Regions from separate parts of the Janthinobacterium sp. P210005 genome, predicted to be linked through region 3. Evidence: predicted binding sites of a transcription regulator. Region 3 holds the regulator's gene; each other region holds the start of a gene.

Region 1 (7,183 bases), on a different contig from region 3:
GACAGCACGATGAAGTCGTCGGCCAGTTCTCGGGCGAAATCAAAATACTGTTCGCACAGCACGATGGCCATGTCGCCGCGCTGTTTCAGCAAGGAAATGACCCTGCCGATATCCTTGATGACGGACGGCTGGATGCCCTCCGTAGGCTCGTCGAAGATGATCAGCTGCGGCTCGGCCAGCAGGGCGCGGGCGATGGCCAGTTGCTGCTGTTGCCCGCCAGACAAATCTCCGCCGCGCCGCTGCAGCATCTCTTTCAATACCGGAAACAGTTCATATACGTGGGGATCGATGCGCGCAGCTTGCCTGCCCCGCTTCACCGCCATGCCCATCAGCAAGTTTTCCTCGACCGTCAGGCGCGCAAAGATGTCGCGCCCCTGCGGCACGTAAGCGATGCCCAGCTTGGCCCGCGCATGGGGCGCCAGCCTCGTGATATCGCGCCCGTGAAACAGCACCTTGCCCTGCGCCACGGGCAGCACGCCCATCAGGCATTTCAGCAAGGTCGTCTTGCCCACGCCATTCCTGCCCAGCAAGGCCAGGCACTCGCCCTTACGCGCCGACAGGTTGATGCCGCGCAAGGTGTGCGAGGAACCGTAGTATTGATTTAACTGTTGCACTTCCAGCATAGTCTGCGATCTCCCCTATTACCTTCCCAGATAGACTTCGATGACCCGCTCGTCGGCTTGCACCTCGTCCATGCGGCCCTGCGCCAGCACGGAACCCTCGTGCAGCACGGTGACGATGCCTTGCCGGGCGATTTCCGTCACAAAGCCCATGTCGTGCTCGACCACCATGATCGAATGTTTGCCCCGTAATTCATTGAGCAATTCCGCCGTGCGCGCCGTTTCCGCATCCGACATGCCGGCCACCGGTTCATCCAATAAAATCAGCTGCGGCTCCTGCATCAGCAGCATGCCGATTTCCAGCCACTGCTTTTGCCCATGCGACAGCAAACCGGCCGGCCGCGCTTCGTGGCCGTTGAGGCGGATCAAGCGCAATACCGCTTCGATCTTGCCGGCCTGCTCCGACGTGAGGCGCGCAAACAGGGTGGGCGCCACGCGCTTGTCCATCTTCATCGCCAGTTCCAGGTTGTCGAACACCGTGTGCTGCTCGAACACGGTGGGACGCTGGAACTTGCGGCCGATGCCCGCGTGGGCGATCTGCGCTTCCGTCATCGTCGCCAGATTCATCGTTTGTCCGAACCAGGCCGTGCCGGACGTGGGCCGCGTCTTGCCCGTGATCACGTCCATCATCGTCGTCTTGCCCGCGCCGTTAGGCCCGATGATGCAGCGCAATTCGCCCACGGAAATATCGAGACTGAGCTTGTTGATGGCCTTGAAACCGTCGAAGGACACGCTGATATCTTCCAGATACAAAATGGCGCCATGCGTCGTGTCGACGCCCTCGCCCTTCACGCGCGCATACGTGGGGCCCGCTTCAGCGCTGGCCATGCCGGGCAGCATGCGGATGCTCATGCGGCCTCCTCTGCCACGACGGCGGCTTTTTTACGTTTGAGCTTGCTCAACACGCCCAGCATGCCTTGCTGCATGAACAGGGTGACGACGATGAACAGCAAGCCCAGCGCAAACAGCCACAGTTCCGGCATGGCGGCCGTGAACCAGCTTTTCAAGCCGTTGACGGTGAAGGCGCCCAGAATCGGGCCGAGCAAGGTGCCGCGCCCGCCGACGGCCACCCACACGACCATCTCGATGGAGTTGGCCGGCGACATCTCGGACGGGTTGATGATGCCCACTTGCGGCGCGTACAGGGCGCCGGCGATGCCGCACAGCACGGCCGACAAGGTCCACACGAACAGCTTGAACCACAGCGGGTTGTAGCCGAGAAACATCAAGCGCGCCTCGCTGTCGCGCACGCCCTGCAGCACCCGTCCCAGCTTCGAGCGGACGATGGCGCGCGCGCCCACCAGGGCCGCCAGCAGGAAGGCCAGGGTCAGCAGGAACAGCACGGCCCGCGTGGCGGGTGCCGTGATGCTGTGGCCCAAGATCGTCTTGAAGTCCGTGAAACCGTTGTTGCCGCCAAAGCCGGTGTCATTGCGGAAGAACAAGAGCATGAAGGCATACGTCATCGCTTGCGTGATGATGGAAAAATACACGCCCTTGATGCGCGAGCGAAACGCGAAGTAACCGAACACAAAGGCCAGTACGCCCGGCACCAGCACGACGAGGGCCATGCAATACCAGAAATGTTCCGTGAAGGCCCAGTACCAGGGGTAGGTTTTCCAGTCGAGAAAGACCATGAAGTCGGGCAAGCTGCTGTGGTACTGGCCCTGGTCGCCGATGGCGCGCATCAGATACATGCCGTGCGCATACGCGCCCAGGGCAAAGAATACGCCGTGGCCCAGGGACAATATGCCCGTGTAGCCCCAGACGAGGTCCAGCGCCAGCGCGGCCAGCGCGTAGCACATGAACTTGCCCACCAGCGCCACCGTATAGGCGGACACGTGCAGCGCATGCCCTTCGGTAAACGCCAGGTTAAAAATCGGCAACAACGCGGCCAGTAATGTACAGGCGGCAATCGCCAGCCACACGGGCCGCGTGAACAAGCCAGGCTTGATTTGATGGGAGGTAATCATTCGACGCTGCGTCCCTTCATGGCAAACAGGCCCTGCGGCCGGCGCTGGATGAAAATGATGATGAATATCAAAATGGCGATCTTCGCCAGCACGGCGCCCGCCACCGGTTCGAGGAATTTGTTGACTTCGCCCAGGCCCAGCGCGGCGATCACGGTGCCGGCCAGCTGACCCACGCCGCCGAGCACCACCACCATGAAGGAATCGACGATGTAGCTTTGGCCCAGGTCCGGCCCCACATTGCCCAGCTGCGACAGGGCCACGCCCCCGAGCCCGGCGATGCCGGAGCCGAGGCCAAAGGTCAGCATGTCGACCTTGCCCGTGGCCACGCCCACGCAATCGGCCATGCGCCGGTTTTGCGTGACGGCCCGCACGAACAGTCCCAGCCGCGTCTTGTTCAAGATCAACCACACGGCCACCACGACAACGATGGCAAAAACGATGATGGCCAGGCGGTTGTACGGCAGCACGAGGCCGCCCAGCACGGTGACGCCGCCCGACATCCAGGCGGGATTGGCCACTTCCACGTTTTGCGCGCCAAAGATCGTGCGCACCGCCTGCATGAGGATCAGGCTGATGCCCCAGGTGGCCAGCAAGGTTTCCAGCGGCCGGCCATACAGCCAGCGGATCACCGTGCGTTCCAGCACTACGCCCACCAGGCCGGAGACGAAAAAAGCGGCAGGCAAGGCGGTCAGCAAATACCAGTCCTGCACGCCGGGCAGGAAGTTGCGGAAAAACAGCTGGCACAGATACGTCGTGTAAGCGCCTATCATCAGCAGTTCGCCATGCGCCATGTTGATGATGCCCATCAAGCCGAACGTGATGGCCAGGCCCAGGGCCGCCAGCAGCAGCACGCTGCCCAGCGAAATGCCGTAAAACACATTGCCGGCGAACTCCATGCGCGCCACTCGTCCCTTGATCTGGCGCATGGTCTCGATGGCGGCCAGTTGCACGGCCTCGTCCGGCTCGCCGACCTTGCCATCTGGCCCTTTATCCAGCATGGCTTGCAGCACGGGCAGCAGGCGCGCATCGCTGCTGCCGGCCAGCGCCTGCACGGCGGCCTTACGCGTGGCGACGTCGGGCGCATGCAGGTTGGCGCTGGCGATCAGCACCTGCAATATCTGTGTAATTTCAGCATCGTTTTCCTGCGCCAGCGCCGCGCGGATCAAGGGAAGCTGCGCGGGATCAATCGCCTTTTGCAACGCTTGCGCGGCCGCCAGCCGTTCGGCCCGTTCCGGCGCCAGCAGTTTCAGCCCCGACAAGGCGCCTGCCACGGCCGAGCGCAAGCGGTTGTTGACCATCACGCCATCGATGCCGTCGGGCAGCGGCACGTTCTTGCCGAGTGCCGGGTCAAGCGCCTGCTCGCCGTCGACGATGTACACCTTGCCGTCGGGCGTGGCGTACAACGCGTCGTCCTGCAAGGCTTGCAGCACACGGGCGGCCTCGGGCGTGGCAAGGGCGGCGATCTGCGCGACGGCGACGACCCTGGCGTCGGGATCATCGCCGGCCAGCGGCTTGAGCAAGTCGGGAGGGATGGCGGCCTGCGCAGACAACGGCAACAGGCAAACTAATAGCAAAATACGACGTAGCAGACGCATGCGGAAAGACCTCTCATCGTTACTTCAGCCCAAGCGAAAATCTGGGGTCAGACGGGGACGCCAAGTTCCATCGGGGGAATTCGTCCCAATGGGACAAATTCCGATCGCGAAGCGACTGACCCCGGCCTTTCTGCCGCCAGCTCATAACTTCTGCTTGCCCTCATTGCCCTTGATAAACGGGCTCCACGGCTGGGCGCGTATCGGCTCCTTGGTTTTCCACACGACATTGAATTGCCCATCAGCCTTGATTTCGCCGATCATCACGGGCTTGTGCAAGTGGTGATTCGTGGCATCCATGGTCAGGGTAAAGCCCGATGGCGCCTTGACGCTCTGGCCGGCCATGGCGGCGATCACCTTGTCCGTCTCCGTCGATTTCGCCTTTTCCACGGCTTGCGCCCACATGTGGATGCCGACATAGGTCGCTTCCATCGGGTCGTTCGTCACGACCGACCCCGCGTTCGGCAGTTTTTGCGCCACCGCATACGCTTTCCACTGCTTGATGAAGGCCGTGTTGACGGGATTCTTGACGGATTCGAAATAATTCCATGCCGCCAGGTGACCGAGCAGCGGCTTGGTATCGATGCCGCGCAACTCTTCCTCGCCCACGGAAAACGCGACGACGGGCACGTCCGTGGCTTTCAAGCCCGCATTGCCCAGTTCCTTGTAGAACGGCACGTTGGAATCGCCATTGATGGTGGAAATAACGGCCGTCTTGCCACCCGTGGAAAACTTCTTGATGTTGGCGACGATGGTTTGATAGTCGGCGTGGCCGAATGGCGTGTAGACCTCGCTGATGTCGCCATCCTTGACGCCTTTGCTTTTCAGAAAGGCGCGCAGGATCTTGTTGGTGGTGCGCGGATACACGTAATCCGTGCCCAGCAGCACGAAGCGCTTGGCGCCGCCGCCATCCTTGCTCATCAGGTATTCCACGGCGGGAATCGCCTGCTGGTTCGGCGCGGCGCCCGTATAGAACACATTCTTTTCCAGCTCCTCGCCCTCGTATTGCACCGGGTAAAACAGCAGGCTGTTGAGTTCCTTGAACACGGGCAACACCGACTTGCGCGACACGGACGTCCAGCAGCCGAACACGACAGCCACCTTATCCTGCGCCACCAGCTGGCGCGCTTTTTCCGCGAACAAGGGCCAGTTCGATGCGGGATCGACGACGACGGCTTCCAGCTTCTTGCCCAGCACGCCGCCCTTGGCATTGATCTCGGCAATCGTCATCAGCGCCACATCCTTGAGCGACGTTTCGGAAATGGCCATGGTGCCCGACAGGGAGTGCAAAATGCCCACCTTGATCGTATCGGCGGCCAAGGCTGCCTGCATATAAGTGGAGGTGGCCAGGGCCAGTGCGCCGGCGGCGGCCGCTTTCAGGATGATGCGTCGTGACATGGGGACTCCTGTGATGGGTTCGTGGGGGGTCGAGCTGGGCCTGCGATGTTGTTAAAGCAGAATGCATGCCAGTGCCAGCAGGTGTCCGCCATGGTGCACGGGGCCAGCGCCGCACGAAAAAAAACCTGGCTGCACAAGGACTGTGCAGCCAGGTTTCAAATTGCCGTAAAACGGTGCGTAACCCGCATCAATTCTTGCGTGGCACGCCTTTCAAACGGCGCCAGCCCTTGCGGCCCAGCGGGAACAGCAGCACGAAAGCGATCAGCCACGGCAGGATGTAGGCCATGGCCGTGATGGCGTTGGCCACGCCTTCCGACAGGTTTTCCGTGAAATTGCCCAGCGCGCGCTTGACGGGGCGCCAGAACGATTGCTTGCCTTCGGCGCTGATGGCCACGTTCAACAAGTCCGTATCGATGCGCTGCATCAACAGCGCGTTGGCGGCCGTCGCCTGCTCCAGCTCCACTTGCACGGTGGCCAGCTCCTTGGTCACCTTGATGAGGGCATCGACGTTGGTGCCCGAGCGCTTTTCCAGGTCTTGCAGCTGCGCCTGGTATTGCTTGAGCATTTCCAGGCGTTTCTTGCTGTCGAGCACCGGACGGCCCAGGTCTTCCACCTTGGTGCCCTGGCTGGTGACGTCGCCTTCGGCCGCGACCAGCGCGACCAGCTTCTTGATGCCGGCCGGCTTGGCGCGCATGCTGATGCGCGCATGCACGTAGCGGCCGCTGTCGACGCTGGAATCGAGCAGCAGGCAGCCGTTTTCCGTATCGGCCTTGCAGGCAGCGACCACTTTTTCATACAGGGGACGCACTTGCGCCTCGTGCGTATCGACGCTGACATTATGTTCATAGGCAAGAAACTCGCTGCCCTTTTCCTTGCCATCGAGACGCGCGGCGCTCGATTGCCCGCCGCTCTCGCCCTTGCTGCCGCAACCGGCCAGCAGCATCAGGCCAATCAGACCCATATGGATTTTTTTCATGGTTTCTTTCTATGAATTACTTGTTCAACGGAAGCATCTCGACATCGGGCAGATGCGCCGCCACTTCCTGCACCGTCGCATGGCCCGTCAGGGAGGCGATCACCTGCGGCAACGGCGCCGGCCAGATTTCCGGCAAATCGCGTTCCTCGGGCGCCAGCACGGGAAAGGCCAGCTGTTCCCGTGGCGGCACAAACGCCGCGTCGACGCCGGGCTTGTTGCCGCGCGCATCGATGCGGTACCAGCCAAATTCCTGCAGATACACGGCATTCAAGCCATGCAGGCAGAACGGCGGCCCCACCTCGCCCACGGCCAGGCGCTGGTAGCACAGGCCGGCAGGAATGCCGTTGGCGCGCAGCAGCGCGGCCAGCAGATGGCTCTTCGCATAACAATAGCCCGTGCCATGCTGCAAGACGTCGGACGCGCGGCAGGTGACGGGATTGCGCTGGTAATCCCAGCTGTGGGCGACCTCGTCGCGCACGAAGGCAAAGCAGCGGGCCGCGATCGCGGCGTCGCCCACCGCGCCCACCGCCAGCGCGGCCGCCCTGGCGCGCACGGCTGGATGGTCGCTGTCGATGTAAGTGCTGCTGGCTAAATACAGGGAAAAGTCGCTAGACATGGCATCGAGGT
Region 2 (7,183 bases), on a different contig from region 3:
TGGCCGGCAAATCCTGCAGGCGGAAGAACACGCCCTTGCTGGTGCCGCCGCGCATGTAGGTGGCGGGGATTTTGATTTGGGGTACGTGGGTCATAGGATTTCCTGAAAAGCCGGGCAGCGCGCGCCTGCGCTCCACCCGGTGAATGACGAACTGCTTACGCTGCCTTGGACGACTCGAGGAAATCCTGCGCGAATCGCTGAAGAACGCCGCCCGCCTCGTAGATCGACACCTCTTCCGCCGTATCGAGACGGCAGGTGACGGGCACTTCGACCGTTTCGCCGTTCTTGCGGTGGATCAGCAAGGTCAAGGTGGAGCGCGGCGTGCGCTCGCCGACGACGTCATAGGTTTCGCTGCCGTCCAGGCCCAGGGTCTTGCGGTTCACGCCAGCCAAAAATTCCAGCGGCAAGACGCCCATGCCCACCAGATTGGTGCGGTGGATGCGTTCGAAACCTTCGGCCACGATGGCTTCCACGCCGGCCAGACGCACGCCCTTGGCGGCCCAGTCGCGCGAGGAGCCCTGGCCATAGTCGGCACCGGCGATGATGATCAATGGCTGCTTGCGCTCCATATACACCTCGATGGCTTCCCACATGCGCGAGATTTTTCCTTCCGGCTCGATGCGCGTGAGCGAACCCGCTTTCACTTTGCCATCCTCGATGACCATCTCGTTCTTCAGGGTCGGGTTGGCAAACGTGGCGCGCTGCGCCGTCAGATGGTCGCCCCGGTGCGTGGCGTAGGAATTGAAGTCTTCCTCGGGCAAGCCCATTTTCGCCAGGTATTCGCCGGCCGCGCTATCGAGCATGATGGCGTTCGACGGCGACAGGTGGTCGGTGGTGATGTTGTCGCCCAGGACGGCCAGCGGACGCATGCCTTTCAAGGGACGCGCGCCAGCCAGCGCGCCTTCCCAGTACGGCGGACGGCGGATGTATGTCGTCTGCGGACGCCAGTCGTACAGAGGGCTGACCTTGATGCCGTCGTCCGCCTGCGCGGCGAACATCGGAATGTACACCTTGCGGAACTGCTCCGGCTTGACGCTGGAAGCGACGATGGCGTCGATTTCCTCGTCCGACGGCCAGATATCCTTGAGCAGAATCGGCTTGCCATCCGCATCATGGCCCAGCACATCCTTCTCGATATCGAAGCGGATGGTGCCGGCGATCGCGTAAGCCACCACCAGCGGCGGCGAGGCGAGGAACGCCTGTTTCGCGTACGGGTGGATGCGGCCGTCGAAGTTGCGGTTGCCCGACAAGACGGCCGTGGCGTACAGGTCGCGCGACACCACTTCATCCTGGATCACGGGGTCGAGCGCGCCCGACATGCCATTGCACGAGGTGCAGGCAAACGCCACCACGCCGAAGCCCAATGTTTCAAGCTCCGGCATCAGGCCCGCTTCCTGCAGGTACAGTTCCACGGTTTTCGAGCCGGGCGCCAGCGACGATTTCACCCATGGCTTGCGGGTCAAACCGAGGCGGTTCGCATTGCGCGCGATCAAACCGGCGGCGATCATGTTGCGCGGGTTGTTCGTGTTGGTGCAACTGGTGATGGCCGCGATGATGACGGCACCGTCCGGCATCTTGCCCGGTTCGTTTTCCACCACGCCGGAAATCCCCCGCGCGGCCAGCTCCGACGTCGGCACGCGGTTGTGCGGATTCGACGGACCGGCAATATTGCGCACGACGGACGACAGGTCGAAGCTCAAGACGCGCTCGTACTGCGCGTCCACCAGGCTGTCGGCCCACAGGCCCGTCTCTTTGGCGTACAGCTCCACCAGTTTCACCAGTTCGTCGTCGCGGCCCGTCAGTTTCAAATACTTGATGGTTTGCGCGTCGATGTAGAACATGGCGGCCGTGGCACCGAACTCCGGCGCCATGTTGGAAATCGTGGCGCGGTCGCCCAGGGTCAGGTGCGCAGCGCCTTCGCCAAAGAATTCCAGGTAGGACGAGACGACCTTCTGCTTGCGCAGGAACTCCGTCAACGCCAGCACCGTGTCGGTGGCCGTGATGCCCGGCTGCGGTTTACCCGTCAGCTTGACGCCGATGATGTCCGGCAGGCGCATCCACGAGGCGCGGCCCAGCATCACGCTTTCCGCTTCCAGGCCGCCCACGCCGATGGCGATCACGCCCAGCGCGTCGACCATCGGCGTGTGCGAATCCGTGCCCACCAGCGTATCGGGATAGGCTACACCATTTTGTACCTGGATCACGGGCGACATGCGCTCAAGATTGATCTGGTGCAAGATGCCGTTGCCTGGCGGAATCACGTCGACGTTCTTGAAGGCCTTCTTGGTCCAGTCGATGAAGTCGAAACGGTCTTCGTTACGGCGGTCTTCAATGGCGCGGTTCTTAGCGAAGGCGTCGGGGTCGAAACCGCCGCATTCGACGGCCAGCGAGTGATCGACCACCAGCTGCGTCGGCACGACGGGGTTGACGAGGGCCGGGTCGCCGCCCTGGGCCGCGATGGCGTCGCGCAAGCCGGCCAGGTCGACCAGGGCCGTCTGGCCCAGGATGTCATGGCAGACGACGCGCGCGGGGAACCATGGGAAGTCCAGGTCGCGGCGGCGTTCGATGAATTGGCTCAGCGAAGCGTTCAGGGTCGCCGGGTCGCAGCGGCGCACCAGGTTTTCCGCCAGCACGCGCGAGGTGTAGGGCAAGGTGGCGTAGGCGCCTGGCTGGATCGCATCGACGGCGGCACGCGTGTCGAAGTAGTCTAGCTGGGTGCCCGGCAAGGATTTGCGGTGCAAGGTGTTCATGTTGGTGCTCATTATTTACGGTCCTTGATCGGGACGAATTCCAAGTCTTCCGGACCCACGTAGTTGGCGCTCGGGCGGATGATCTTGTTGTCGATGCGCTGCTCGATGATGTGGGCAGCCCAGCCCGAGGTACGCGAGATGACGAACAGCGGCGTAAACATCGCCGTCGGCACGCCCATCATGTGGTACGACACGGCCGAGAACCAGTCCAGATTCGGGAACATGTTCTTGATTTCCCACATGACCGTTTCCAGGCGCTCGGCGATGTCGAACATTTTCGTGGAACCGGCTTCCTGCGACAGCGAGCGGGCCACTTCCTTGATGACTTTATTGCGCGGGTCCGAAATCGTGTAGACGGGGTGGCCGAAGCCGATCACCACTTCCTTGTTGGCCACGCGCTCGCGGATGTCCGCTTCCGCTTCATCGGCGTTGTCGTAGCGTTTCTGGATATCCAGCGCCACTTCGTTCGCGCCGCCGTGTTTCGGGCCCCGCAGCGCGCCGATGGCGCCCGTGATGGCCGAGTGGATGTCCGAGCCCGTGCCGGCGATGACCCGGCTGGTGAAGGTCGAGGCGTTGAATTCGTGTTCCGCGTACAGGATCAGCGACGTGTGCATGGCTTTTTCCCACGACGCCGACGGTTTTTCGCCGTGCAGCAGGTGCAGGAAGTGGCCGCCGATCGAGTCGTCGTCCGTTTCCACTTCGATGCGCTTGCCGTTGTGGCTGTAGTGGTACCAGTACAGCAGCATGGAGCCGAACGACGCCATCAGGCGGTCGGCGATGTCGCGCGCGCCCGGCGCGTTATGGTCGTCCTTCTCCGGCAGGGTGCAGCCCAGCACGGACACGCCCGTGCGCATCACGTCCATCGGGTGGGCGGCGGCCGGCAGCGCTTCCAGCGCCAGTTTCACTGCCGACGGCAAGCCGCGCAGGGATTTCAACTTGGCCTTGTAGCCTTTCAGTTCAGCGGCTGTCGGCAGCTTGCCGTGCACCAGCAGGTAGGCGATTTCCTCGAACTCGCAGCTGTCGGCCACGTCCAGGATGTCATAGCCGCGGTAATGCAAATCGTTGCCGGTCTTGCCGACCGAGCACAGCGCCGTATTGCCGGCGGTGACGCCGGACAGGGCGACGGATTTTTTAGGCTTGAAAGTGGCGGCTTGCGGTGCGTTCATTGATTTCTCCAAAAATTGACTAGTCTCGGTTGCATCACTGCGGGGCCGGCATGCGGCCCCTGCTTCTTTACTTTTCTTTACTTATTTCTTTTGCGCGGCGAACAGCGCATCGAGCTTTTGCTCGAAATCGTGATAATTGATCGATTCATACAGCTCCATGCGCGTCTGCATGGTGTCGACGACGTTCTTTTGCGTGCCGTCGCGGCGCAGCGCCTGGTAGACGTTTTCCGCCGCCTTGTTCATGGCGCGGAAGGCCGACAGCGGATACAGGGCCAGGCCCACGTGGGCGCTGCGCAGTTCGTCCAGGGTGAACAGCGGCGTGGCACCGAATTCCGTGATATTGGCCAAAATCGGTACGTTGACGGCCTTGGCGAACGTGGCGTACATGTCCAGGTCCGTGATGGCTTCCGGGAAGATCATGTCGGCGCCCGCTTCGACGCAGGCGACGGCGCGTTCCAGCGCCGCTTCCAGGCCATCGACGGCCAGCGCATCGGTGCGCGCCATGATGACGAAGTTCGGGTCCGTGCGCGCATCGACAGCCGCCTTGATGCGGTCGACCATTTCTTCCTTGCTCACGATTTCCTTGCCCGGACGGTGGCCGCAGCGCTTGGCACCCACCTGGTCTTCGATGTGCAGGCCGGCCGCGCCGAACTTGATCATCGATTTCACCGTGCGCGCCACGTTGAAGGCGGAAGAACCGAAGCCCGTGTCGGCGTCGACCAGCAGCGGCAGGTCGCACACGTCGGTGATGCGGCGGATGTCGGTCAGCACGTCGTCCAGGCTGGAAATACCCAGGTCGGGCAAGCCCAGCGAGCCGGCCGCGACGCCGCCGCCGGACAGGTAGATGGCTTTATAGCCGGCGCGCTTGGCCAGCAAGGCGTGGTTGGCGTTGATGGCGCCGACGACTTGCAACGGGGATTCTTCCTGGACGGCCTTGCGGAATGCGGCACCTGCGGAGTATTGAGTCATGTGTTCACCTTATGGGTTTCGGATGGTCCCGAATGTTTCACGGAGTGGCTATGAACATCAGTATTGCAAATGCCGTGCCAGGCCGACGCGGCCTGGCGAAAAACACGTGACGGCAGAGTGAAAACAGGCGACAAGGGGCCAGCCAGCGCTGCTCCGGGACTGTCACGCCAGGGAACAACGATGTCACGTTTGTCCTGTGCGATGTTTCATTATCACTTCATAATTTCATTTTGAAACATAGCATTGAAACATGCAACACCGCTGACTGAAAAGATGGGGGCAGGCACAGGCGCCGCCGGTCGCGCGCAAAAAAAACAGCCGGCGGATGCCGGCTGCGGGAACACTGAAAGAGTAAAGAACTAGGCCAGCCGCACCAGCGGGTTGGCGATGATGTTGTCGATCTGGCGCACGGCTTCTTCGCAGGCGGCGGCAATGGCGCCCTCCTCGTCGTCGCGCACGAATTGCATGGTCGAGCCTTCGAATACTTCCAGGCCTTCGGCCGTGGCGCGCTCGATGTCGCAACTGGCCGACCATTTGCCGTCGGTGGTGGGCACGGCCAAGGGAACGATTTCCCAGCCTTTATAGTGAATTTTAGAACTGCTATCCATGGGTGCCTCCTTCGTGACTGACTCAATAGTGGAAATCGTAGCATGAAGCGCGGCTGGCAGCGACGTGTTTCACGCGCCAGCCGTAGTCAGGCTCACTTTCGGGCTAAACGATTTACGCTGGCTCAAGGGCGCAGCAGATTATCGACTTCCGTTCTGGCCACTTGCAGGCCCGCCGTGCAAGCCGTTTCGGGGGCCGCGTAGCCGCCCAGGGTGCGGCTGCGCGTGATCGCCTGCGCTTCCGGCTCGCCTTCGCGCTGCAGGCGGTAGGTAAAATCCCATAAATCGTCGTTATCCTTTTGCGGGGTCACGGAAATCGTAAAACCGCGGTACTGTTCGCTGCGTGCAGTGATATCGTTCATGAATTCCTCCTTGGAAGAATGAGGTTACCATGCTGCAAGCGCCGGGGTGCGCACGGCTGTGACGGCCGCATGCCTGCCCCCTTATCTGTTTTTCGCATGTTAAATGTGAATTTGCAGCATTTTTTTAGCGAACTCTGGCGATATAATGCCATTCCCTGTCCGCCCCTTGCCGCCGTGATGACTCCACAAATCCAAGCTTTCTTCGATCCCGCCACCGCCACCGTCACCTATATCGTGTATGAGGCCGATGGGCGGGACTGCGCCATCATCGATTCCGTGCTCGACTACGATCCCAAGGCGGGCCGCACATCCACCGCCTCGGCCGACAAGGTGATCGCCTTCGTGCGCGAACACGGCTTGCAGTGCCGCTGGCTGCTGGAAACCCATGCGCATGCGGATCACCTGTCCGCCGCGCCCTACCTGCAGCAGCAGCTGGGCGGCGACGTGGCCATCGGCGCCGCCATCCAGACGGTGCAGCAGGCCTTCGCCGCCGTCTACCACCAGGGTGCGGCCAAGGCCGACGGCTCGCAGTTCGACCAGCTGTTCGCGCCCGACCAGGTATTCCATATCGGCGCATTGGAAGTGCGCGCGCTGCATGTGCCCGGCCACACGCCGGCCGACCTGGCGTACCAGATCGGCGACGCCGTGTTTGTCGGCGACACCCTGTTCATGCCGGACGTGGGCTCGGCCCGCTGCGACTTCCCCGGCGGCTCCGCTGCGCTGCTGTATCGCTCCGCGCAGCGCCTGCTGTCGCTGCCGCCGCAGACCCGGCTGTTCATGTGCCACGACTACCCGCCCAACGGCCGCGAGGCGCGCTGGGAAGTGACGGTGGCCGAACAGCGCGCCGGCAACATTCACTTGCGCGACGGCATCACGGAAGAACAATTCGTGGCCATGCGCACCAGCCGCGACGCCACCCTGGACATGCCGACATTGATCCTGCCCGCCATCCAGGTCAACATCAACGCGGGCAAGCTGCCCGAGCCGGAAGACAACGGCGTGCGCTACCTCAAAATACCGCTGAACGCGATCTGATTCCCCCGGCATTCCCCGCCCGCCGCGCTTCCTTTCTTGACACCACGCAAATCCCACCTCAGGCAATCCGCATACAGTGCAGATTGCCTGAGTTCGCTTGGGCGTCGCTTTTCATCTTTAACGTTGACGGAGCGCCCGCATGTCGCCCGACCCTACGCTAGCTGGCAATTGCATCCTGCTCGCCGAAGCCGAAGGCACGACCTTGTTCAGCCATGCGCTGCTCCAGGCAGTCACGCGCCTGCCCCGTCCCGGCATCGTCATCTTCGTGCATGGCGTCAATTCCGACGGCGAATGGT
Region 3 (7,183 bases):
GAAGAGCAATGCGGCTATATCGGCGACGACGTCATCGACGCGCCCATCCTGAAGCGCGTGGGCTTTGCCGTCAGCGTGCCGGGCGGGCGTCCGGAGGCGCAGGGCCTGGCGCACCATGTGACGCAGGCTGGCGGCGGCCGCGGCGCGGTGCGCGAGATCTGCGAATTCCTGCTGCGCGCCCAGGACAACTATGCGCGCGTCATGGCGCCGTTCCTGGAGTGAGGCGCGCCGCCTCGCCAGTGACCTTTGAAAGAGTGAAGCCCTATGCGTAAGCCAGGAGGCGCCCATCGCTGGCGCATGATTTTTACCGTGCTGGGCGCGGTTGTCGTCGCGCTGGGCAGCTTTTGGCTGCTCGAGGTGATGAACAAGAATGGCCAGGACATCACGGCCAGCAAGCATCTGGATGAACCCGACTATTTCATCACCAATTTCAGCATGGTGCGCATGGACTTGACGGGCAAGCCCAGCTATATCGTGTCGGGCACCAAGCTCACGCATTATCCGCTGGACGATTCGTCCGATATCGACCAGCCCTTCGTGCGCAAGCTCACGCCAGGCATGCCGCCGATGAACATGAATGCGGAATTGGCGCATATCGACCAGGACAATACCCGGCTGCAACTGCACCGCAAGGTCGTGATCGACCGCGTGGCCAGTCCGAAGGCGCAGAACCTGACGGTCAAGACGGAAGCGCTGACGGTGTTCCCGGACGAGGAAAGAATGGAAACGGACGTGCCTGTCGATATCCTGACGGGCGCCTCGCGCATCAATGGCGTCGGCATGAAGGCGAATAACGCCACCGGCGTGGTGGAAGTGCAGAATGCGCTGCGCATGGTCCTCCCGCCGAAACCGCGCCCGGCCGCGGCGGCAAAATGACAGAATGAAACAAGGAAACCATACTATGAAGAACATCTTGCTGTTGACCGTATTTTCGCTGGCCATCATGGGCGCGGCGCATGCCGAGAAGGCCGATTCCGAGAAGGAAGCCGTCATCACGGCACGCAGCGGCCACGTCGATGACGTCAAGCAGGTGCGCACCCTGACGGGCGACGTCGTGCTGGTCAAGGGGACCCTGACCATGAAGGCGGGCCGGGCCCTGATCACGGAAGACCCGCAAGGCTACCAGTTCATCACCTTCTGGGCCGATCCCGGCAAGCTTGCGACCTTCCGCCAGAAGCGTGATGGCGCGGGCGACCTGTGGGTCGAAGGCGAAGCGGAGCGCGTGGAATACGACAACAAGACGGAAGTGGTGAAACTGTTTTCCAGAGCCAAGCTGACGCGCCTGGAAGGCGCGAAAGTCACCGATGTGGCCAATGGCGCTTTCATCTCGTATGACAGCCGCAAGGAAGAATTTGCGATGGAAAATTCCAACAGCGGCACCAGCACCGCCGATGGCGGCAGCGTGCGCATGGTGATCCAGCCGAAGACCAAGGCGCCGGCAGCGGAGAAAGCGCCGGCCACGCCCGCGCCAGGAAAGAAATAATGGAAAATACACGTTGCGGCAGCACCCTGATCGTTCGCGGGCTGCAAAAAACCTATGGCAAGCGGCAAGTCGTGCATGATGTTTCGCTGCAAGTCGAATGCGGCGAAGTGGTGGGCTTGCTGGGCCCGAACGGCGCCGGCAAGACCACCTCGTTCTACATGATCGTCGGCCTGGTGCCGTCCGATGGTGGCAGCATCGATATCAGCGGCGTGGATATCTCCAGCCTGCCGATCCACCGCCGTGCGCAGATGGGCCTGTCCTACCTGCCGCAGGAAGCGTCCGTCTTCCGCAAGCTGACGGTGGAAGACAATATCCGCGCCGTGCTGGAAATCCAGACCGTCGAAGGCCGCCCGCTGACGAAGGCCGAGATCGAGGAGCGGCTGGATAAATTGCTGGCCGACTTGCAGATTGAAAAGCTGCGCGAGAACCAGGCGCTGTCCCTGTCCGGTGGCGAACGCCGCCGCGTGGAAATCGCCCGCGCGCTGGCCACCGATCCCCGTTTCGTGCTGCTCGACGAGCCGTTCGCCGGCGTCGATCCGATCGCCGTGATCGAGATCCAGCGCATCGTGCGTTTCTTGAAGGAGCGCAATATCGGCGTGCTGATCACCGATCATAATGTGCGTGAGACGCTGGGTATTTGCGACCGCGCCTACATCATCAACCAGGGCTCGGTGCTGGCGTCGGGACGCCCCGACGACATCATTGCGAACGAGTCGGTACGCCGGGTCTATCTGGGCGAACACTTCCGCATGTAAGCCAATGAAACAATCATTGCAGCTGCGCACTTCGCAGCACCTGGCACTGACGCCGCAGTTGCAGCAATCGATACGCCTGTTGCAATTGTCTACTCTGGAATTGCACCAGGAACTCGAGCAATTGCTGACGGACAATCCCTTGCTCGAACGCCTCGATGATCCGCTCGACCGCTCGCTGCGCCTGCTGTCCGACGGGGCCTTGAGCTCCACGGCCGCACCGGCCGAAGCGCCGCCCCAGCCACCAGGCCAGGAGGCGCCCGTAGCGCCGGCCGAAGCGGAAGCGTTTGACGGCGAGGGGGGCGACAGCCCGGCCGCCGCGGATGGCGGCGACAGCGACTGGAGTGAGGCGAGCCGGGGCAAGGCGCCCGACGACGAAGATTCGCGTCCGCAATTGGAGGCCCATCACTGCACTCTGCGCGAACACCTGATGGAGCAGATGCGCGTGACGGTGCTCGAATTGCGCGACCGCGCGCTGGTCGAGCTGATCATCGACGCGCTCGACGACAATGGCTACCTGGAAGAGTCGCTCGACGACATCCTGGCGCGCCTGCCGGAAGAGCTGGAAATCGACGCCGACGAGATGCGCACGGCCTTGTCGCTGCTGCAAAGTTTCGATCCGCCGGGCGTGGGCGCGCGCAACGCGTCCGAATGCCTGGCTCTGCAAATCAAGCGCTTGCCGCACATCGCCATGGTGACGCGGCGCATGGCCCTCGTGATCGTGGAAAAGCACCTGGCCTGGTTTGCCCAGCGCGATTTCAACAAGCTGAAAAAAGCCCTCGATTGCGACGATGAAGACTTGCGCGAAGCGCAGACGGTGATTCGCCAGTGCAATCCGCATCCGGGCGCCGTGTTCGCCTCGGACGTTTCCGATTACGTGGTGCCCGACGTCGTCGTCAAGCGCGCGCGCAATGGCTGGCAAGTGACCTTGAACAACGACGTCATGCCGCGCCTGCGCGTCAACGCCATGTACGCCAACTTGCTCAAGCAGGGCAAGGGGGAGGGCGCCATGGGCGCACAGTTGCAGGAGGCCAAGTGGCTGATCAAGAACATGCGCCAGCGCTTCGACACGATCCTGCGCGTGGCACAGGCGATAGTAGAAAGACAAAAGAACTTTTTCTCGCATGGGGCCGTTGCCATGCGCCCCCTTGTGCTCCGTGAAATAGCTGATACACTGGGTTTACACGAGAGTACTATCTCGCGGGTAACAACTCAAAAGTACATGCTGACCCCGCACGGCATGTTCGAGTTGAAATATTTCTTTGGTAGCCACGTCGCCACCGAAGCGGGGGGCGAAGCGTCATCGACGGCGATACGGGCATTGATCGTGCAACTGACAGGAGCAGAAGACCCTAAAAATCCTTTATCCGACAGTAAGATTGCGGACATGCTGGGGGAACAAGGCATGGTGATTGCGCGACGTACTGTTGCCAAATACCGGGAAGCATTAAAAATTCCGCCAGTGAGCCTGCGTAAGTGTTTGTAAGTTTTTTTCGGTTCCTCTGCGGGCCGGATAGGATGGACCGCACGAACCCGATCATCTTTAGGAGTGTGTATGAATCTCACCATCAGCGGACATCATCTCGAAGTGACACCAGCCATCCGTGAATACGTACAAACGAAGCTGGAGCGCGTGAAACGTCATTTCGATCAAGTCATCGATATCGCCGTGATTCTGACCGTGGATAACCTCAAAGAGAAAGAAAAACGTCAAAAGGCTGAAGTCAACCTGCGTTTGAGCGGCAAGACTGTCTATGTGGAAAGCTTGGCGCACGACCTGTACGCCGCGATCGATACGCTGATCGACAAGCTCGATAGGCAAGTGATGAAATACAAAACCAAAGTGCAAGGGCACGGTAAAGAGGCGATCAAGCATCTGCCAGACAACTCCGAGGAAGAAGCCGTCGTCGCCGTCTAAGGCCACCCGCTTCCAGCAGTTGTGATCAACTAAGGGCGCACATTGCGCCCTTTTTTGCGCCCAGCGGAACGCAATGTTCCCCGCGCAGGCATTAGAATATTCGCACTTTCACTTCTTTCCTGCCTGCCATGAGCGACTTCGTCCAGACTTCCATCCGCAACCGCACCGGGCACATCGTGCTCGACCGTCCGAAAGCCTTGAATTCCCTGTCGCTGGAGATGGTGCGTGCCCTGAGCGCGGCCCTGCTGGCCTGGCGCGACGATCCGCAGGTGGACGCCGTCGTGATCCGCTCCAGCAGCGACAAAGCCCTGTGCGCCGGCGGCGACATCCGTTTCTTTTACGATGCGGGTCTGGCCACGCCGCAAGGCGGCAGCGCCCTGTTGGAAGATTTCTTTACGGAAGAATATGCTTTAAATCATTTAATTCATTTTTACCCGAAACCGTATATCGCCGTGATGGATGGCGTGGTGATGGGCGGCGGCATGGGCGTGGCGCAAGCCGGGCCAGGCAACCGCTTGCGCATCGTGACGGGCCGCACGCGCATGGCCATGCCGGAAGTCAATATCGGCCTGTTCCCGGACGTGGGCGGCAGTTATTTCCTGTCCCGCCTGGCCGGCCAACTGGGCCTGTACCTGGGCTTGACGGGCTTGACGATCAACGCGGCCGACGCCCTGTACACGGGCCTGGCCGATGTCTGCCTGCCCGAAGCGCAGATAGGGGCGCTGCTGGACCTGTTTGAATCGACGCCGGGCGAGGCCTTGCCGGTGGCCATCAAGGCGCTGGCGGCACCATTCCAGGCCGAGGCAGGCGTTTCTCCCCTGGCCACGGCGCGCGCAGCGCTGGACCGCCATTTCAGCGCCGGCTCCGTGGCGGCCATCATGGCTTCGCTGGCGCAGGACGACAGTGCGTTCGCCGCCAAGGCGCTGGCGGCCATGCGCCTGCGTTCGCCCTTGATGATGTCGGTGACCCTGGAATTGCTGCAGCGGGGCGCCCACCTGGGCGTGGCCGATTGCCTGCGCCTGGAGCGCACAGTCGTACGCCACAATTTCGAACATGGCGAAGTGCTCGAGGGCGTGCGCGCGCTGGTGGTCGACAAGGACAATGCCCCTCGCTGGAACCCCGCCAGCCTGGACGAAGTCGACGCGGCCATGGTGGCGCGCTTCTTTACGCCCGTCTGGCCGGCCGCGGCGCATCCGCTGCGCCACCTCGATTAACTAGCTGCGCTCGCGGTGGCGCAGTACCACACGCTCGTTGGGGCCGAAATATTGCGCCAGCCGCTCCGCCATGTACACGGAGCGGTGCTGGCCGCCCGTGCAACCGAGGGCTACCGTCAGGTAGCTGCGGTTGTCGGACTTGAATGACGGCAACCATTTCTCGATGAAGGCGCGGATGTCGGCCAGCAGTTCCAGCGCGCTGGGCTGCGCGTCGAGGAAGGCGATCACGGGTGCGTCGCGTCCATCGAGGGGGCGCAAGGCCAGGTCGTAATAGGGGTTCGGCAAGGCCCGCACGTCGAAGACGAAATCGGCGTCCAGCGGCACGCCCAGCTTGAAGGCGAACGATTCGAAGAACAGGGTCAGCGGCGCGCGTTCGGAGGCGACGATATCCTTGATCCAGGCACGCAGCTTGTTGGCGCTCAGTTCCGACGTGTCGATCACATGGCCCAGCTGTTCGATGGTCGACAGGCGTTCGCGCTCTTCCGAAATGCACTCGATCAGGGTGCGGCGGCTGGCCGGATTCTGGTTCGGCCGCAATTCGTGCGACAGCGGATGGCTGCGCCGCGTTTCCGAGAAGCGGGCCACCAGCGAATGCGTGGTGGCTGTCAGGAACATGACCTTGACGTCGTGTCCCTGGTCGCGCAGCAGGGCCACATTGTGTGGCAGGCTGGTCAGCGACTCGGCGCTGCGCGCATCGACGGCGACGGCCAGTTGCGGTGTACCTTCGTCGAGCAGGGTCTGCACCAGGCTGGGCAGCAAGGCCGGTGGCAGGTTGTCGACACAATAGTAACCGGTATCTTCCAGCACATTGAGCGCGACGGATTTACCGGAGCCGGATATTCCGGTGATAAGGACGATATGCATAACCCGATCATACAATAAAGACCGGCGCTCCGCTCCCAAGGCAACTATCTTTACAAATTATTGCAATTTGGACTGTAGTATTGGTTAAACAAAAGAGGGCGTGCTTCTTGCAACGCTAGTCGCCACTCATGGCAAGTCGTTGGTGAAGCAGGGAATTCACGCAGCACTGCTGCGTGCCTGCGCAACGGTTCGCCCTTGCAAGGGTGAACTCCACTGCAGACTAGTCGCCACTCATTGCTAATCTCTGCCGTTCCATGAACTCCTGCAAGGTATCGATGCCGCGCAGTTGCAAAATCGTATTGCGCACGGCCGCTTCCAGCAGCACGGCGATGTTGCGGCCGGCGGCGACGGGGATGACCACCTTGCGTACGGGCAAGCCCAGCACGTCTTCCGTGGGGAACAGGAATGGCAGGCGCTCGACTTCTTCTTCCAGCGCGTTGCGGCGCACGAGGTGCACGATCAGCTTCAGGCGCATCTTGCGGCGCACGGCCGTTTCGCCAAAGATGGCCTTGATATCGAGCAAGCCCAGTCCCCGCACTTCCAGCAGGTTTTGCAGCAGGGGCGGGCAGCGGCCTTCGATCATGTTGGGCGCGATGCGCGAAAATTCGACGGCGTCGTCGGCCACCAGGCCGTGGCTGCGCGAGATCAGTTCCAGCCCCAGTTCGCTCTTGCCCAAGCCCGAGTCGCCCGTGATCAGCACGCCCACGCCCAGCACGTCCATGAACACGCCATGCATGATGATGCGCTGCGCCAGTTTTTTCGACAGGTAGACGCGCAGGAAGTCGATCACTTGCGCGGCCGGCAGCGGGGTGGAGAACAGGGGAATGTTTTGCTCGTCGCAGATGGCGAGGATGTCGGGCGGCGTTTCCAGCCCTTGCGCGATGATCAGCGCGGGCGGACCGCCGGCGATCAGTTCGCCGATCACGTGGGTGCGCGTGTTGACCTTCAGGCG
Region 4 (7,183 bases), on a different contig from region 3:
GTCGATGCCGTTCGAGACATACACCTGTTTGCCGCCGGGATGGACGGCGATGCCATTCGCATTCTTGCCCGCTGGAATGGTGGCAATCGCCTTGCGCACGGCCATGTCGATCACGTAGACCGCATTGACCAGTTCGCACGCCACGTAGGCGCGGCCCGAGTCCGGACTGAAACCGATGCCGCGCGGCCGCAATCCCACGGCGATGGAAGCGACCTGGCGGCGTTGCGCCACATCAATGACATCGACTTGCTCCGCCTCTTCCGCGCTGACCAGCAGCCAGCGCCCATCCGGGCTGAAGACGGCGTGTTCCGGATTGCGTCCCTGCACCTTGATATCGGCGAGCAAGACGCCCGTCTGGCCATCGAGCAAGGCCACACTGTTGTTTTCCTCGACGGCCACGGCCACGTGACTACCGTCTTGCGAGGCGCTGACGCCTTCGGGCGACTTGCCCAGCGCCACCGTGCGCACGGGCGCACCGCCAGCGTTGTCGATCAGCAGCAAGGCGCTGCTGGCCGCATCCGTGACAAACAATTGCCGCCCGGCGGGGTCGGCGGCGATGCCGCGCGGACGCTTGCCTGCGGCGATCTGGCGCACCACCTGGTCGGTCGCCGTGTCGATCACGCTCAAGGTGCCCGACTTTTCGTTGGGAACATAGGCAAAGGGAGCGGCCTGGACAGCGGTGCTGGCGAGCGCCGGCAGCAGCCAGCACACCTGGCGCAAGCGCGAGAAGAAGTTGGGCATAATCACCTTTTCAATGGCAAAACGAGGGAAAAGCGCGCCGTATCGGCGCCTCTGACAATTACCGTATGCAAACGCCGTGCCACTGACACGCGTATAATTTCAGCCCACCAATGGAGACATGGCAGGCATATTGCTTGATACACCTACGCAGACCTGTACCGCGCACGCGATCAAGCAGGCTTTTATTCACATTGGAGAATCCGCATGCAGCATCGTTTCCGCCTGAACACCATCGCCAGCCTGTTTGTCGCCGGCAGCGCCACCCTCGCCCCCCATGTCTTTGCCGCCGAGGCAGCTGACCCGGCCAATGGGCAACTCATGGATACGGTGGTCGTCAGCGGCAGCCGCATCGCCCACCCCAGCCAGGAAGTGCCGGCGTCCATCGACGTGGTCGACAGCGCGCGCATCCAGGATGGCCAAATCCGCGTCAACGCGTCGGAAGCGCTGGCCGCCGTGCCGGGCCTGGTCGTGCAAAACCGCCAGAACTACGCGCAAGACTTGCAAATCTCGTCGCGCGGCTTCGGCGCCCGCTCGGCCTTCGGCGTGCGCGGCGTCAAGCTGATCAGCGATGGCATTCCCGCCAGCATGCCCGATGGCCAGGGCCAGGCCGCCACGTTCAATCTCGATACGGCCGAGCGCATCGAAGTACTGCGCGGACCGTTTTCTGCCATCTACGGCAACCATTCGGGCGGCGTGATCCAGCTGTTCTCCAAGGATGGACAAAATCCCCCTTCCGTCGAACTGAATGTGACGGGCGGCAGCTACGGCACCAGCAAGGTGGACTTGACGGCGCAGGGCCAGGCAGGCGGCATCGGCTACGTGCTCGACGGCTCGCGCTTCCGCACGAACGGCTTCCGCGACCACAGCGCCGCCACGCGCGAACAGGCGTTCGGCAAGATCACCGTCAAGCCCACCGCGGACAGCAAGCTGACCATCGTCGCCAACAGCCTGCATCAAGGCAATACGCAAGATCCCCTGGGCGTCACCTGGACCACGTTTGCCCGCGACCCGCGCGCCGGCGAAATCGACACGACGGACACGCAAAACCCGAAACGTACCCTGGCCGAGCGCTACAACACGCGCAAGAGCATCGACCACCAGCAGATCGGCGCCACTTATGAACAATCGTTCGGCGATGACCGACTGCACGTGATGGTGTATGGCGGCAACCGCGACGTGATCCAGTACCAGGCGTTTACAAAGGGATTCCAGGCGCCGCCTAGCCATTCGGGCGGCGTGGTCGATTTCCAGCGCCAGTTCTATGGCATCGACACCAACTGGCTGCACGTGAACCAGCTGGCCGGAGGCAAGCTGAGCACGACTATCGGCATCGACTATGGCCGCTCCAGCGACGACCGTACCGGCTATGAAAATTTCATTGGCAATAGCTTTGGCGTAAAAGGCAAGCTGCGCCGCGACGAGCAGAATGTCGTCTCCAGCCTCGATCCGTATATCCAGGCGGAATGGCAAGGCGGCCCGTGGCTGCTCAGCGCAGGTGTGCGCTACAGCAAGATGAAAGTGGCTGTCGACGACCATTTCCTCAGCAACGGCAACGATAGCGGCAGCCTGGAATTCAGCCACACGACGCCCGTGCTGGGCCTGCTGTATAAACTGACGCCGAACGTCAACGTCTACGCCAGCGCCGCGCGCGGTTTCGAAGCGCCCACCCTGAATGAACTGTTTTACTCGGGCACAGGCGGCGGCTTCAATTTCAACTTGAAGCCCGCCACCAGCACCAACCTGGAAGCGGGTATCAAGGCCAGGATCGCCAACAACACGCACGTGAATGCGGCCTTGTTCCAGATCAAGACCAACGACGAACTAGTGGTCGACAAGTCCAGCGGCGGGCGCACCAGCTATCGCAATGGGGGTAAAACCTTGCGCCAGGGCATGGAAGTGTCGCTGGATTCGAACCTGCCATATGGCTTCACGACCAAAGTGGCGCTCACCAGCCTGCATGCCGTGTATGACCAGGCATTTGGCGGTGTGCGCGAAGGCAGCCGCTTGCCGGGCGTACCCAGCGCCAACCTGTTTGCGGAGCTGGCCTGGAAAGATACGTTCGACCGTTTTGGCGCAGCGCTGGAAAGCGTGGCCAGCAACCAGGTCTACGCGGAAGACAGCAACATCGAAAAACCGGCGCCCGGCTACACGGTATTCAATGCGCGGTTCAACGCCAGGCAAAACGTGGGCAATTGGCGCTTCAAGGAGTTTGCCCGCCTGAACAATCTTTTCGACAAGACCTACGTGGGTTCCGTCATCGTCGGCGATAGCAACAAGCGCTACTATGAAGCGGCGCCGGGACGTAATTGGTTGCTGGGCGTTAGCGCCCAATATAGTTTCTAAAACTAAAAAGCCCGCGCCTCTTCCGATGCGCGGGCTTTATTGTCATTCAACATGGCCTGCTACGGCCGTGCTTCCTTCACGCCATATTTCTCGAAGATGGTTTTCAATTCGCCGCTGGCCGCCATCTCGTTCATGGCTGCCTGCAGCAACTTGGCCACGTCGAGCTGCTGGCGGCTGACGGCCAGGCCCACGGCCCAGCCCGCACGCGGCAGGCGGGCGAACGCCACTTCGCTCATGGGGAAAGCGGGATCGCTTTTCAGCACCGATTCGATTTCCGAACGGTTGGCCAGCACGGCGTCGAGCTTGCCCGCCTGCAATTGCTGCAAGGCTTCGGCGGCCGTATCGAAGATGCGCACATCGTCGCGGTACTTGCCATTGTCTTCGCCCAGCATCAGCATGGCCGCGATCGACACCTTTTCCACGCCGATGCGCTTGCCGGCCAGCGAGGCGACGCCATCGAATTGCGGCACGGCTTGCGCACTGCGCGCCAGGCGCACGGTTTCCACGTAGTATGGCGCGAAGATCTCGACCTTGTCGTTGTCCGCCATCAACCTCTTGTCGACCGGCACATGCAACATCACATCGGCGGGGCCATAACCGAGGTAATGTCCCTTCCACACCATATTGCGCAAATCGTCGTTGAGATTTTCGCCGGCGGGAAATGGCAGCAAGCTCAGTTTCAGCCCCAGCTTTTTCGCCAGCGCTTCGGCAATATCGATATCGATGCCCGTACCCTTGTCGGAAAACGGCGCGAATTCGTTGTACACAGCCACTTTCAGGCTGCCCGACTGCTGCACTTTTTGCCAGTCGGCGCGCGCCGGCGCGGCGGCGCACAGCGCCAGGCAAGCGAGCGAGATCATCGCGCGCGCGCCCCGGAATTGAAATGAACGCATGGAACTCCTTCGTGATCAGTTCGACTTAATTAGACTCGCGGCGCGTTTCCAAGTAGGTCTTGATGGCCCACATGGCTTCCTGGTTGAATACACCTTCGAACGGCGGCATGTACACGGCCCCATTGCGCACTTTACCGTGGCGGATGGTGGTCAGGTAGTAATTGTCCGTTTCCTTGTAGCACGCCTGTTTCTTTGTCTCATTCTTGATACCGAAGCAATCACGGTCCAGCTGGCGCAAGTCCGGCGCGATGCCGCCGGAGATGGCTTCGATGCCGTGGCAACGGGCGCAATTCTGGTTGTAGGCCGATGTGCCTACCGTCAAGGCCAGTTTGTTGCCCCGATACGGGTTTTGCTCGAGCCACTTGTCGCCTACCTTGGGCAAGCCCGTGGTATCGACGCCTTGCGGCGTGACATTGCCGTGCGCATAGGCATGCGGCAAGGTCAGCAGGGAAGTGAGGGCAACGGCGCCGGCCGCCGCCACGCCGAGCAGGGTACGAATGGAATAGGTCATGCTGGTCTCCTTGGTTTTTTAGTCAATACCAAAGAAGAGCAAATGCCATGCCATGCGTCTATGCCCCACATCCGGCCGCCCATGTATCAATTTGGAACAGCTGCAACACGTAGTTGTGTCACCGCGCGCGTCAGGCGGCGGCCACCGTGCAGATGCTGCCTCGCGCCTGCTGCTCGAAAGTGATACGCACGGGCAAAAACCGGGCAATCACCTCCGCATTCGTCAGCGCGTGCTGCGATACCTTGTTGCAGCTGAAGGTACCGCCACCCGCCAGCGCCATGGGCAACAAGAGCTGGTCGGCCAGGTGCTCGCCGACGGCCGCGTCCGTCTTGAGATAGGCGCGCACCTCGTTCAACAGGCGCTTGGCCACGGACTCGGCCAGCAAGGACTTTTCGCCGAACGAAGTAAATACTTCCGTGACATGCTCATGCTCCAGGGTCAGCAGCAGGACGTTGCCCGGTCCCTGCTCCGCCGGCAAGCCGACGAGGCGCAGCTGCTTGCCGCTCCAGCCCATGCCGCTGGCGACACGCTCGAGCTCGCGCTGCGCCACCTGCACATGCACGCCCGCCACCACGCTTTCCGCATACCCCGCCTTCCGTTCGCCGCGCTGCAGCAGTTGAATCGGCTGCAAGCGCCGGCACGGTTGCACGGTGGCCGTCACCTCGCCGCCGCCCGCAGGATGAAAGCCGTAGCGTTGCAGCGCGATCTCCACCTCGGCGCCCATCTGCTGCAGGATGCGGCCATACGCGCGCTGCAAAAAATGCACGGGCGGCGCCATGGCATTGTGCGTGCCGCCAGTGATGCGCACGGTGGATGGCCCATCCGCATGCAGCAGGGCCGGCAGCAAGGTTTGCAGCACCAGGGTGCAGCTGCCGGCGCTGCCGATGGCAAAGCGGTAATCGCCGCCGCGCAGGGGGCCGGGCACGAATTCCAGACTCGACGCGCGCAGCGCCACCGGCGTCGTGCGCGCCCCGCAAATGGCGGTTGTCGCCTGCACGGCCAGCAGATGCTGGCGCAGCAAGCCGGGCTTTTCCCGTCCCGCGCGAATGTTAATCAGCCGAAACGGTTGCCCCGTGATCATCGACAGGCTCAGCGCCGAACGTAAAATCTGTCCGCCGCCTTCGCCTTGCGCTCCATCTATTTCTATCATCTCTGTTTTCTCTCTCTTATCCTTTGACGCAGACGACCTGCTTCAAGATATGTACGACATCGACCAGCTCGCGCTGTGCCAGCATCACCGCATCGATATCCTTGTAAGCCATCGGGATTTCATCGATCACGTTTTCATCCTTGCGGCATTCCACGCCTTGCGTGGCGCGGATCTGGTCATCCAGGTTGAAACGCCGCTTCGCTTCCGTGCGGCTCATCGTGCGTCCCGCGCCGTGGCTGCAGCTATGGAAACTCTCGGCATTGCCCTTGCCGCGCACGATAAAACTCTTCGCACCCATGGAGCCGGGAATGATCCCCAGTTCACCCGCGCGGGCCGACACGGCGCCTTTGCGCGTGATCAATACATCCTTGCCGAAGTGGTGCTCCTTCTGCACATAGTTATGGTGACAGTTGACGGCCTCCACGTGCGTCTGGAACGGTTTATGGATGACCGTGCGCACGGCGGCGATCAGGTTCTGCATCATCACTTCGCGGTTGTTGCGGGCGAAACGCTGGGCCCAACCCACCGCTTCCAGGTAATCGTCGTAATGCTGCGTTCCCTCGGCCAGGTAAGCCAAATCCTGGTCGGGCAGGTTGATGAAGTGGGTGCGCATATCCTGCTTGGCCAGTTCGATGAAATGGGTGCCGATGGCATTGCCCACGCCGCGCGAACCGGAATGCAGCATGAACCATACGGCCCCCTGCTCGTCGAGGCACACTTCGACGAAGTGGTTGCCGCTACCCAAGGTTCCCAGGTGGCGGTAATTATTCGTATTTTTCAGCTTTGGCGTTTTCAGGCAAATCGCATCGAATTCATCCTTCAATTGCAGCCACGCCGCATCGACCACCGAGGGCGGCGTATGCCAGGAACCTTCATCGCGGCCGCGGTGGCCGCGCGTCTTCGGCGACATCCCGTGCGGAATGGCGCGTTCGATGGCGCTGCGCAGCGGTCCCAGGTTATCGGGCAGATCGTTCGCCGTCAGCGTGGTTTTCGCCGCCATCATGCCGCAGCCGATATCCACGCCCACGGCCGCCGGAATCACGGCGCCCAGGGTGGGAATCACGCTGCCGATGGTCGAGCCCTTACCCAGGTGGACGTCGGGCATGACGGCGATATGCTTGTAAATGAACGGCAGGGTCGCCGTGTTGCGCAATTGTTTTTTAGCCGCTTCTTCGACAGGCACGCCACGCGTCCACATTTTCACTGGACGGCTGCCTTCGGTATGCAGGACTTCGTATTCTTCGTTTTTCATCGCTATTCTCTTCTTCTATTGTATAGGGGGTGATGACCAGGGTTGGTGAAACAGTTGCCGACGTATCGGCCCAGGATGTAGTTCCATCGGCATTCATCAGTACGACAACCCGACAAGGGGGGGACAGGATTTCTGGCAGACGCACTGCGCCTGCCAGGCCGGTCTGACGCGGCTGATCGATGTAATCCTGTCGGCATTCGGGGTACTACGGCGCATGACAAGCGTGGACAGGACGTCTTTTATGTAGTCTTGTCCGCATTCATGCGCTTTGCTTCAACAAACTGGTGCCGCGA

The links. The regulator sigma-54, encoded in region 3, starts transcription at its own class of promoters, with help from an activator protein. The targets are predictions, from matches to a motif close to TGGCANGNAANCTGCTTT.
Region 1: the regulator sigma-54 is predicted to act here: its motif matches at 5,634-5,651, upstream of urtA (urea ABC transporter substrate-binding protein).
Region 2: the regulator sigma-54 is predicted to act here: its motif matches at 4,948-4,965, upstream of prpB (methylisocitrate lyase).
Region 4: the regulator sigma-54 is predicted to act here: its motif matches at 4,524-4,541, upstream of pedF (cytochrome c-550 PedF).

Annotation. Positions count from the first base shown of each region.
Region 1 covers NZ_JAZARC010000001.1:1,587,936-1,595,118, forward strand. Annotated here, with positions in the region: gene urtE (urea ABC transporter ATP-binding subunit UrtE) at 1-623, opposite strand, end outside; gene urtD (urea ABC transporter ATP-binding protein UrtD) at 642-1,472, opposite strand; gene urtC (urea ABC transporter permease subunit UrtC) at 1,469-2,590, opposite strand; gene urtB (urea ABC transporter permease subunit UrtB) at 2,587-4,185, opposite strand; gene urtA (urea ABC transporter substrate-binding protein) at 4,327-5,580, opposite strand; gene VPH40_RS06935 (DUF4349 domain-containing protein) at 5,768-6,556, opposite strand; gene VPH40_RS06940 (transglutaminase-like domain-containing protein) at 6,573-7,172, opposite strand.
Region 2 covers NZ_JAZARC010000001.1:1,380,373-1,387,555, forward strand. Annotated here, with positions in the region: gene prpF (2-methylaconitate cis-trans isomerase PrpF) at 1-94, opposite strand, end outside; gene acnD (Fe/S-dependent 2-methylisocitrate dehydratase AcnD) at 156-2,750, opposite strand; gene prpC (bifunctional 2-methylcitrate synthase/citrate synthase) at 2,762-3,916, opposite strand; gene prpB (methylisocitrate lyase) at 3,998-4,885, opposite strand; gene VPH40_RS06010 (hypothetical protein) at 5,245-5,493, opposite strand; gene VPH40_RS06015 (hypothetical protein) at 5,616-5,852, opposite strand; gene VPH40_RS06020 (MBL fold metallo-hydrolase) at 6,030-6,887, shown strand; gene VPH40_RS06025 (T6SS effector phospholipase Tle3 domain-containing protein) at 7,027-7,183, shown strand, end outside.
Region 3 covers NZ_JAZARC010000002.1:190,865-198,047, reverse strand. Annotated here, with positions in the region: gene VPH40_RS10885 (KdsC family phosphatase) at 1-222, shown strand, start outside; gene lptC (LPS export ABC transporter periplasmic protein LptC) at 265-876, shown strand; gene lptA (lipopolysaccharide transport periplasmic protein LptA) at 902-1,483, shown strand; gene lptB (LPS export ABC transporter ATP-binding protein) at 1,483-2,238, shown strand; gene VPH40_RS10865 (RNA polymerase factor sigma-54) at 2,243-3,721, shown strand; gene hpf (ribosome hibernation-promoting factor, HPF/YfiA family) at 3,791-4,153, shown strand; gene VPH40_RS10855 (enoyl-CoA hydratase/isomerase family protein) at 4,282-5,367, shown strand; gene rapZ (RNase adapter RapZ) at 5,368-6,231, opposite strand; gene hprK (HPr(Ser) kinase/phosphatase) at 6,452-7,183, opposite strand, start outside.
Region 4 covers NZ_JAZARC010000010.1:4,567-11,749, reverse strand. Annotated here, with positions in the region: gene VPH40_RS27805 (beta-propeller fold lactonase family protein) at 1-741, opposite strand, end outside; gene VPH40_RS27800 (TonB-dependent receptor family protein) at 946-3,084, shown strand; gene VPH40_RS27795 (substrate-binding periplasmic protein) at 3,144-3,977, opposite strand; gene pedF (cytochrome c-550 PedF) at 4,003-4,488, opposite strand; gene rtcA (RNA 3'-terminal phosphate cyclase) at 4,619-5,638, opposite strand; gene VPH40_RS27780 (RtcB family protein) at 5,655-6,890, opposite strand; gene VPH40_RS27775 (vWA domain-containing protein) at 7,164-7,183, opposite strand, start outside.